2 regions of the Pseudoflavonifractor sp. MCC625 genome follow, and region 2 is predicted to be linked to the other one. Evidence: riboswitches for the same ligand, from Rfam matches in the RefSeq annotation. Region 2 holds a riboswitch; the other holds the start of a gene.
The links. Region 2 has a riboswitch for cyclic di-GMP ahead of GPK94_RS04455 (signal peptidase I). Riboswitches for the same ligand answer to the same signal wherever they lie in the genome.
Positions count from the first base shown of each region.

Region 1: linked by a shared signal. The riboswitch ahead of GPK94_RS05615 (S-layer homology domain-containing protein) and the one ahead of GPK94_RS04455 (signal peptidase I) in region 2 are both predicted to bind cyclic di-GMP.

Region 1 covers NZ_WQOJ01000014.1:197,233-201,338, forward strand. Annotated here, with positions in the region: gene GPK94_RS05610 (DUF4474 domain-containing protein) at 1-839, opposite strand, end outside; gene GPK94_RS05615 (S-layer homology domain-containing protein) at 889-2,895, opposite strand; cyclic di-GMP riboswitch class I at 3,000-3,091, opposite strand; gene GPK94_RS05620 (helix-turn-helix domain-containing protein) at 3,904-4,095, shown strand.
Region 2 covers NZ_WQOJ01000011.1:63,360-67,465, reverse strand. Annotated here, with positions in the region: gene GPK94_RS04460 (recombinase family protein) at 1-334, shown strand, start outside; cyclic di-GMP riboswitch class I at 558-647, shown strand; gene GPK94_RS04455 (signal peptidase I) at 913-1,482, shown strand; gene GPK94_RS04450 (SipW-dependent-type signal peptide-containing protein) at 1,551-2,141, shown strand; gene GPK94_RS04445 (TasA family protein) at 2,203-2,808, shown strand; gene GPK94_RS04440 (TasA family protein) at 2,999-3,574, shown strand; gene GPK94_RS04435 (InlB B-repeat-containing protein) at 3,595-4,106, shown strand, end outside.

The DNA of each region.
Region 1 (4,106 bases), on a different contig from region 2:
AGGTTCTGGTAGTCCAGCACCAAGCCTTCCAGTTCGGGGAAACCGGTCAATTCATTGCACGCCAGACTGCCGCTGACAAACTGCTCGTACAGTTTCTTGCGTACTTCATCGGACAAACTGCCTTTCAGCATGAGGAACGCCGCCGTGCCATCTTCACCGACAACATAATCACGGTAGTCTACCAGCAGTTCGGTACTGACAGCAAACTTTTTCTTGCCGTTCTCCTGCTTCTGCGGCCAAGTATAGTTCTGACCGTGCGTGTGGCTATCATCACTGTCGGTACACTCAACATTCTTATCCGGTCTGCCGAGCGGTTCAATTTCTACGGTCAGATAAAACACATCTTCATCGAGGTTCGGACCGATAATCGGAATACCATTGAGAGAGCCGTCCCATATAAGCGTGTGCTTCATCATGGCTACCGGCTCAATATCTTCACCGGCAAAGTTCTTGTCTGCTTGATAAATGCCGTCCTCGGACAGTTTTACCAAACCGCCGTCCGTTTTGGTTGCCGGTGTGTAGGGCGATACCATAGTGTCCGGTGAATCTTCGGGAAGCCATGCTTTAACATCGTTTGCACCGGAGAGCAGGTAATTCTCTACAATCGAGCCGACAAATTCTTTCTTCAATCCATCGTCCGAAGGACTGCGGACATAGACATTGATATTCACATACTGTGTAAGCTGATACCCAAATTCCAGTTCCAGATAACCGGTATGCGGGTCGAATGTGCCGCCTTTGATTTCTGCTGCCTGTGCGTCGATGATTGGCACGAATCCAATCACCATGCAAAAGCACAGGAACAGAGAAACTACTCTGCGGACTAATGCTTTCTTCATAAGTTTACCTCCAACTATTCAGGAGTTCTTCCGTTTCTAATTCTTTCTATCAGTGCTTGTGCGTGATAGCGGCTTCCATGATGTTGCCATACGCCCAGTTGCTCTGGCTGACATCGGGGAACGGACAAGCCATGCTGTGCAGTTCGGTTGCCGTTTCATAGTTTCTGCCGAGCATACGGTTTATCATCGTTACGGTTTCAGCGCGGGTGATGTACTGCTCCGGTCGGAAGGTGCCGTCCGTATAGCCGCTGATTAAGCCGTACTGCACCGCTTGACGAATATAGCTGCTGTACCATTTGCCGTCTGCCACATCAGAGAAGGTCTTGGTACTGCTGGTCATAATCAAGCCTTCCTTTGCTGCGATACGCGACAAGGCCGTTGCCATCTCGGCACGAGTGATTGCAGATTCCGGTTTGAACACGCCGCCGTTATAGCCTACCATGTAGCCTTCCTTGGACGCTGCTTCAACCCAGCGATACGACCAGCGGTTATTGGCAACATCGGTATACGAGGATTGCTCCGGTTCGGCAGTTTCCTTTTCCAGCGCGTCAATCAGCATTTTCGCGGTCTGTTCGCGGGTGATATTGCGTTCGGCATGGAACATACCATCGGTAAAGCCGTTGATATACAGCTTGTGTTCTACCTTGGGCGTTGCAGGTGTGCCGCCGCCACCGCCGCCGATACCGCCGCCGCCACCGCTGGTAACATCGGTAGTGAGGGTCAGCTTTACCTTGGAATATTCAGAGCCGGTGTTGTCCTTGATTTGGATTGTGATACTGAAATTCGTATTCAGCGGAATATCCGTCAAAGCCTTCACATAGATACCGCTGCTATCCGCAGTAACCTGCACCTTGGTATCATCAAAGGTCACAACATACTCGTCCGGTCTAAGCAGCACCTTTGCCGTGCTGCCGGTAGTCAGCGACTTGTTCAGCAGCAGCGCATACAGATTTACCGTGCCGTCCTTGCTGACCGTAACCGTGGAACGAGTGCCGGTAAGCTGGTGCTGTTCGCTTGCCGCACCATCGGTAAAGTTTCCGGTGTTGTTCGGCATATCCTTCAAGACAGCGCCGGTCATGTAGTTATTGTTCAGATACACCTTTGCACCTGCGTCATGCCGTGCTTTGAGCGTAGCAGGAACAAAACCGCGCAGATAAGTGTTTTCCAAATGAATCTCGGTCAACGCGGTATGCGTAAATGCGTCCGGTAATACACCGCGCAGAGGATTCGTGTCCAGCGCGAGATATTGCAGGTCTGCCAGATTAGCAATACCGGCAGAGATTTCGCCTTCCAGCTTGTTTTCGGACAGGTCTAAAATCTGCAAACCGGAAAGCGTGTACAGTGTTTCGGGAATCGTGCCGGTCAATCCGCACTGCCACGCCGAAAGCGAGATAAGATTAGTTAGCGCGGACAGGTCGGGAATCGTACCGCCGATAGCATTTTCCGAAAGGTTCAAGTATTTCAGACTGCTCATACCGGCAACTGCCGCAGGAAAACCGCCGGTCAACTGATTTCCCATGAGGTTCAGCACCTCAATCTGGGTATTGCTCAAAATCGTGTCCGGTATCGTACCAGTGTACTGGTTATCTTTGAGAACCAGCGTTTTCAATGCGGGCATTGTACCAAACTCGGAAGGAATCGCACCTGCATAATCATTGCCGCCCAAGTCTACATTTTGCAGTTTCGGGAGCGTATAGAGCGCAGACGGAATATCTCCGCTCAAATGATTATCCGAGAGGAACAGATACCGCAATTCACTAAGTTCCCCGATTGCAGCCGGTATATGTCCGGTGATGTTCTGACCTTTTAGACCAATGCTCTTGATTTCCACAAGGTCTTCCGCTCCGGTGATGGTATCCAGTGTGCGCTGCTGGGCGTTCAGCAAACGCTCAATCTCATTGATGAACCATGTCTGTCCATCACAGGCGGCAATAAATCGTTTGGCATATTCCGTCTGTGGGTTTGGCGTAAAGTCTACTGCGCCTGCCGTGAGTGGTGCGTATAGCTGCAACAGCAAGGCTATTACAAGCAATACGCTGATTCGTGTGCGTTTCATTTTTCGATCGCTCCCTTTCTTTTGCGCCCAAACAGTAAAAAAAGGGCGCAGTACCGCATGGATAGTAGTCCACACAGTACTGCGCCCGTAATGCGGGGACTGGTTTAGGTAACTGGCTGTCATGCGATTGCTGGACAATCGTTTAGATCCTATAGCTTTGCGCCGCAGAGTTTCCTCTGTTTTGCCATTTCTGCCATTCTCCTAAGAGTTTGGGTTATTTTGCTATTCAAATTATACTAAGTTACTGGGTGTTTGTCAATTATTACTTTGTCAATTTCGACAAAAATATTTTTATACTTAAACAAGTACTTGTTTAAAATTGTGTACTGCTTACGTCGGAGAGGGTCTATTGTTATAGACTTCAAAGTTTTTTTCTCTGCGCTCGCCGCCGCGAGAATGGTGAGGGGGTGCTGCGGCTGTGGGTAACTGCCGCAAGGGAGTTATCCATCAACCGCAGCAGGGGGAGAGGAAAGACGCGGGCGGCGCGGATTTCGTTCCTCTCCCCTCACCTCAAAAGCGGTTTTTACCGGCGTTTTGATAAGATATTAGCATATCGCACAAAAACTGAAGTTGAATCTTGTGCATGATTAAAAATATTTTTCAGGGGCTATTCCATTGACCACATTTCGGCGTTATAGTAAAAGAGGAAATATTTCCAATGTCCTTTGACAACCGCATACTCAGGCATCAGGTACAAATTCGGCGCGGAGAGCTGCAGCGGAAAGCTGTGAACTGTGGGTGGCTCCTATCATGGCAATGACCCGCGCGGAAGATAATGATACTCCCGACCAGTCACCGTCCGAGCGTGAAAACGTCGCAGGCAATGAGGTCGGACAACGGATAGGTGAAATTCCTGTGGAATCGGTACGCCGCCGATCGCTTGGTGCTTCCCGCAGTCGGGGGTGAGGCCGAATAGACTGACAGTAACAGTATAAATCATTATAAAACCGGAAGAATACCGCTTCTTTGCGTGTATTCTTCCGGTTTCGCACTTCATGGAGGTTTTACATGTCATTTGATTACGAAATTTTATCACAGAATGATCTGCTGGAACTGTTTCCGTTCGGCCGGTCAAAACTCAACGCCTTACTGCGGGCCGGTGTTCTGCCCGTCACCAAAGTTGGACGTGATTACATCACCATTCGAGCAGAACTTGACCGCTGGTTCGCGGCCAATCGCGGACGTGAAATCTTCTATTAACCAGACGTTGC
Region 2 (4,106 bases):
GGAGCGGGCCCTCCAGGCCTGCCGCCGCCGGACAGTCCATCTCTACCGGGATCAGGAGGAGGGGGTGATCACCCGGACGGAATTTCAGGAGCTCCTCCTGGAAAACCGGCGGCGGCGGGAGGAGCTGGAAGCCCGGTTGAGCGCGCTCCCCCCGGCTCCACGAAACGACCCGGCCTGGTGGACCGAGCGGGTGCGGGAGACCCTGACCTTTGCACCGCTGACCCGCCCGGCCGTGCTCTCCCTGGTGGATCGGGTGCTGGTGGAGGAGGGAAAACAGGTGGAGATTCGGTTCCGCTTTCGGATGCCGGCAGCAGAAACTGTGCAGAATGGATAAAGAGACGGTCGAAAAATAGGGGGATGGGAGGAATACTAAACAACCAGCATACTTGCATCTGCGATTTATTTGTGCTACAATGTTACCGTTACAGAAGTTCTTAATATATCTTTAAGGCTTTCGGGAAAAATTTTTAAAATGTAACCGATTTGTGACCGAAGGGTGCTATACTCTGTAACAGAAGCGATCTCCCGCCGGAGAGCATGCTCCGGCAAGCTTACAAGTTGGAAAAGAGCAAACCATGTGAAAGCATGGGACGCAAAGCTAGAAAGCTAACACGGCCATGTGCCGCTACGCTCGTTCGGCTGCCCAGACAAAGACGTTCGGTCTGCCGATGCGTTGAGCTCTTTTCCTGGAATGGATCCTGTTCGCGCCGCAGACAGTTCGTCTGCGGCGCTGTTTTTTCACCTCTAAAACAGCGGAAACAGAACGATTTAAAAGAAATAAAAAATGTACATCCAAACCTTGAAATGTAACCGTTCTGTGACCGCAGGGTGCTATACTCGGATTCAGAAAGTGAGCTTCCGGGCGGGAAGGTCCCCCGGTCTCCCAGTCTGAGAAAGCGAGGTGAGGGCGCAGTGCCCAAAGCAGTTAAAGTCCTCTGGAACACCCTGACCACCATCCTGGCGGTGATCGTGGTGGGCGTGGCCGTCCTTCTGGTGGGCGTACGTCTGGTGGGGTTGACCCCCTACGTAGTGCTCAGCGGAAGTATGGAGCCGACCTATCCCACCGGTTCCCTGATCTATGTGAAGGATGTGGAGCCACAGGATGTAAAGGTGGGCGACCCCATCACCTTTGTCTTGAATGAGGATCTGACCGTTGCCACCCACCGGGTGATTGAAGTCAATGAGACCGACGGTTGGTTCCGCACGCAGGGGGATGCCAATGACAGTCCCGACGGAAGCCCGGTTCTTTTCGAGAACCTGATCGGAGTACCCCAGTTCTGTATCCCAAAGCTGGGCTTCCTCACCGATTTCCTCACCCACGCCCCGGGCATGTATGTGGGATGGAGTGTGATCGCCGTGTTGCTGATCCTGCTCTTCACACCGGAGATTCTGAAATGGGCCGAGGATTCGGACAAGAAGGCCGCCGCCAAGAAAGCGGGTAAGGCCGATGACGCAGGGGGAACGCCGAAAGGCAGTAAATAGATTCGACCCGGTACTCGCAAAGATCCAGACCAACCAATGTTCTTTAAGAAGAGAAAGGAGCAAACACAATGAACGTGAAGAAAGTTGCTGCTACTACCGCAGCCCTGTCCCTGACCGCAGCTGTCGCCGTGGGCGGCACCCTGGCTTGGCTGACTGCCAAGACAGATACTATCGAGAATACCTTTACCATCGGCAACGTAGGCATCAAGCTGCAGGAAAAACAGGGTGAGGAGTGGAAGACTGCGGGTGAGGGCTTTACTGGTCAGCAGTATACCGTCACGCCCGGTATCAATATTACCAAAGAAGCCAAAGTAACGGTGAATGATGGAAGCGAAAAGAGCATTGTCTATCTGAAGGTAGTGAAGGGTAGCGACTTTGATACATACTTTGACGCTACTGTAGATACCAATAATTGGACTCCGCTGGCGGGACATGAGAACTACTATTGGAAGGTTGCAGAGGAGAATGCCGAACTGGGGATTCTTGCTAATAACACGGTAGACCCCGATGAGGATGCACTGGTAAATGGTGTTAAGCTCGACAAGGCGACTCTCTCCTTCCAGGCTGCCGCTATTCAGTATGACGGTCTGACCGGTGAGGGTGACGCTGCTAAGGCGGACGATGGCTTCAACAAGCTGCCTACTGAGTTTAAAAGCTAATTTATTAGAACAATTTTAGCTATTGCTACATGGTGACAAACTTAGAAAGGAAGCATGACGTATGAACATGAAGAAGAAACTGGTTGCCGGCGGCCTCGTGGCCTGCATGGGCGCGACTCTCATCGGCGGCGCCACCCTGGCTTACTTTACTGACAAAGATGAGGCCGACAACGTTTTTACTGTGGGTAATGTGGGCATCGACCTGACCGAGCCCAACTGGGATGCCACTGGCGCGAACGACGCAAAGGAGGCTTATCCTGGCGAGCCTCTGGCCAAGGATCCTACGGTCACCAACACGGGTGCCAACCCCTGCGTTGTGCGCATTAAGGTTGAGTGGGACGAGAAGATTGATCCGATGGAGTACCGCACGGACTATGTCACTGGTAAGCTGGGTGACAACTGGGTTGACGGCGGAGACGGCTACTTCTACTATACAAAAGCGCTGAATAAGGGCGATAAGACCGACGCTCTGTTTGACCAGATCGTGGTTCCCACAACGCTGACCAATGGTGATGCTGCGACAGAATACAACGTGAAGGTGACCGCTTATGCGGCACAGGCGCAGGGCATTTTCACCAGCTATAAAGACATGGAAGACGGTATCAGCGCGGAAGAGCTGCCCACCGTGCAGGCGTTCTTCAATACTGCTTTTGCTCCCGCGCCCTAACCTTTAGTACATCCGTACCGAATCGAATTGAATATGGGCGGCGGGGCATTTCCCCGCCCCGCCGCCCTAAGGACGTTCCCAGCACTGCCTGTTGGGATTCCCTACCAGAACGGGAGTGCCGCTTCCCCAGGCACTCCTATTCGTCCCTAAAGCGTATTTGAATTTGTGAAGAGGAAAGGCGGGAGATGACATGAAAAAACGACTCGCAGCGGGCGGCGTTGCGCTGTCCCTGCTGGCCATCCTGGGCATCGGAACCGCGGCGTATTTCGTGACCGATGGCAGGGCCGAAAACAAGATCACCATGGGCACGGTCGATCTGACCCTGACCGAAACCGTGAACGGTGTTGTGGTGGGCGAGAGCACCAGCCAGCTGGACGGCATTCTCCCCAGCCAGACCGTAGATCAGGTGGCAGAGATTAAGAATACCGGCAATCAGGACTACTGGCTCCGGGTGCGGGCGGATGTGAGCGTCACCGCAGCGGATCAGGCCGCCGATTTGGATAACCGCGTAATCTCCTTCAACTGGGACAAGGAGAAGTGGGTAGAACAGGACGGCTGGTACTACTACCCCACCGCCGTGGCGGTCAATGAGACGGTGACCCCCTTCACAGAGGTCACCTTCGCCGCTGAGGCCGGAAACGAGTATCAGGGTTGCATCATCGATATCGATGTGGAGGCCCAGGCCGTTCAGGTCAAGAACAATGAGATTCCCGAAAACGGCTCTGTCCTGGACGTCCAGGGCTGGCCTGAGACGGTCACTCCGTAAGGAAAGAGGTGTGATGCAGTATGTATAACTGGAAGAAACGCCTGTTGGCGGCTGTGCTGGCCGGTTGTATGACCGTCGGTCTGATGGCCCCCGCACTGGCGACCGTGGGTGGGGAGGATACCCTTACCACGGCGGGCGAGGTGGACCCCGGTTTCAGCGTGGACCCGGTGTACCCTGTGGAGCCCACCGATCCTGTGGAGCCCGTGGAGCCCACTCCTCCCGTGGAGACCGAGATCCCCGATGGGGAGATTCCTGGCGGAGTGTTGCCGCCGGAGGAAGTAGGGGCTTTGACAGCGTCGGAGACTTATGACGGAGTTACCGTAGATGTTTCTGCGCCTGCGGGTGCGTTCCCGGAAGGGACGACCGTCACCATCACTCCGATCAAGGAAGAGCTTGATTTTGGTGAAAAAGCCTGGAATTTCGTGGAGAAACTCTTTGGCTTTATGGAAGAGAACTACGACAACGAAGAGCTGGAGCCCATGGACGTGGTGCGCTACGTGATGGATGAGACAGTAGCCACCTTTGAAGAGGA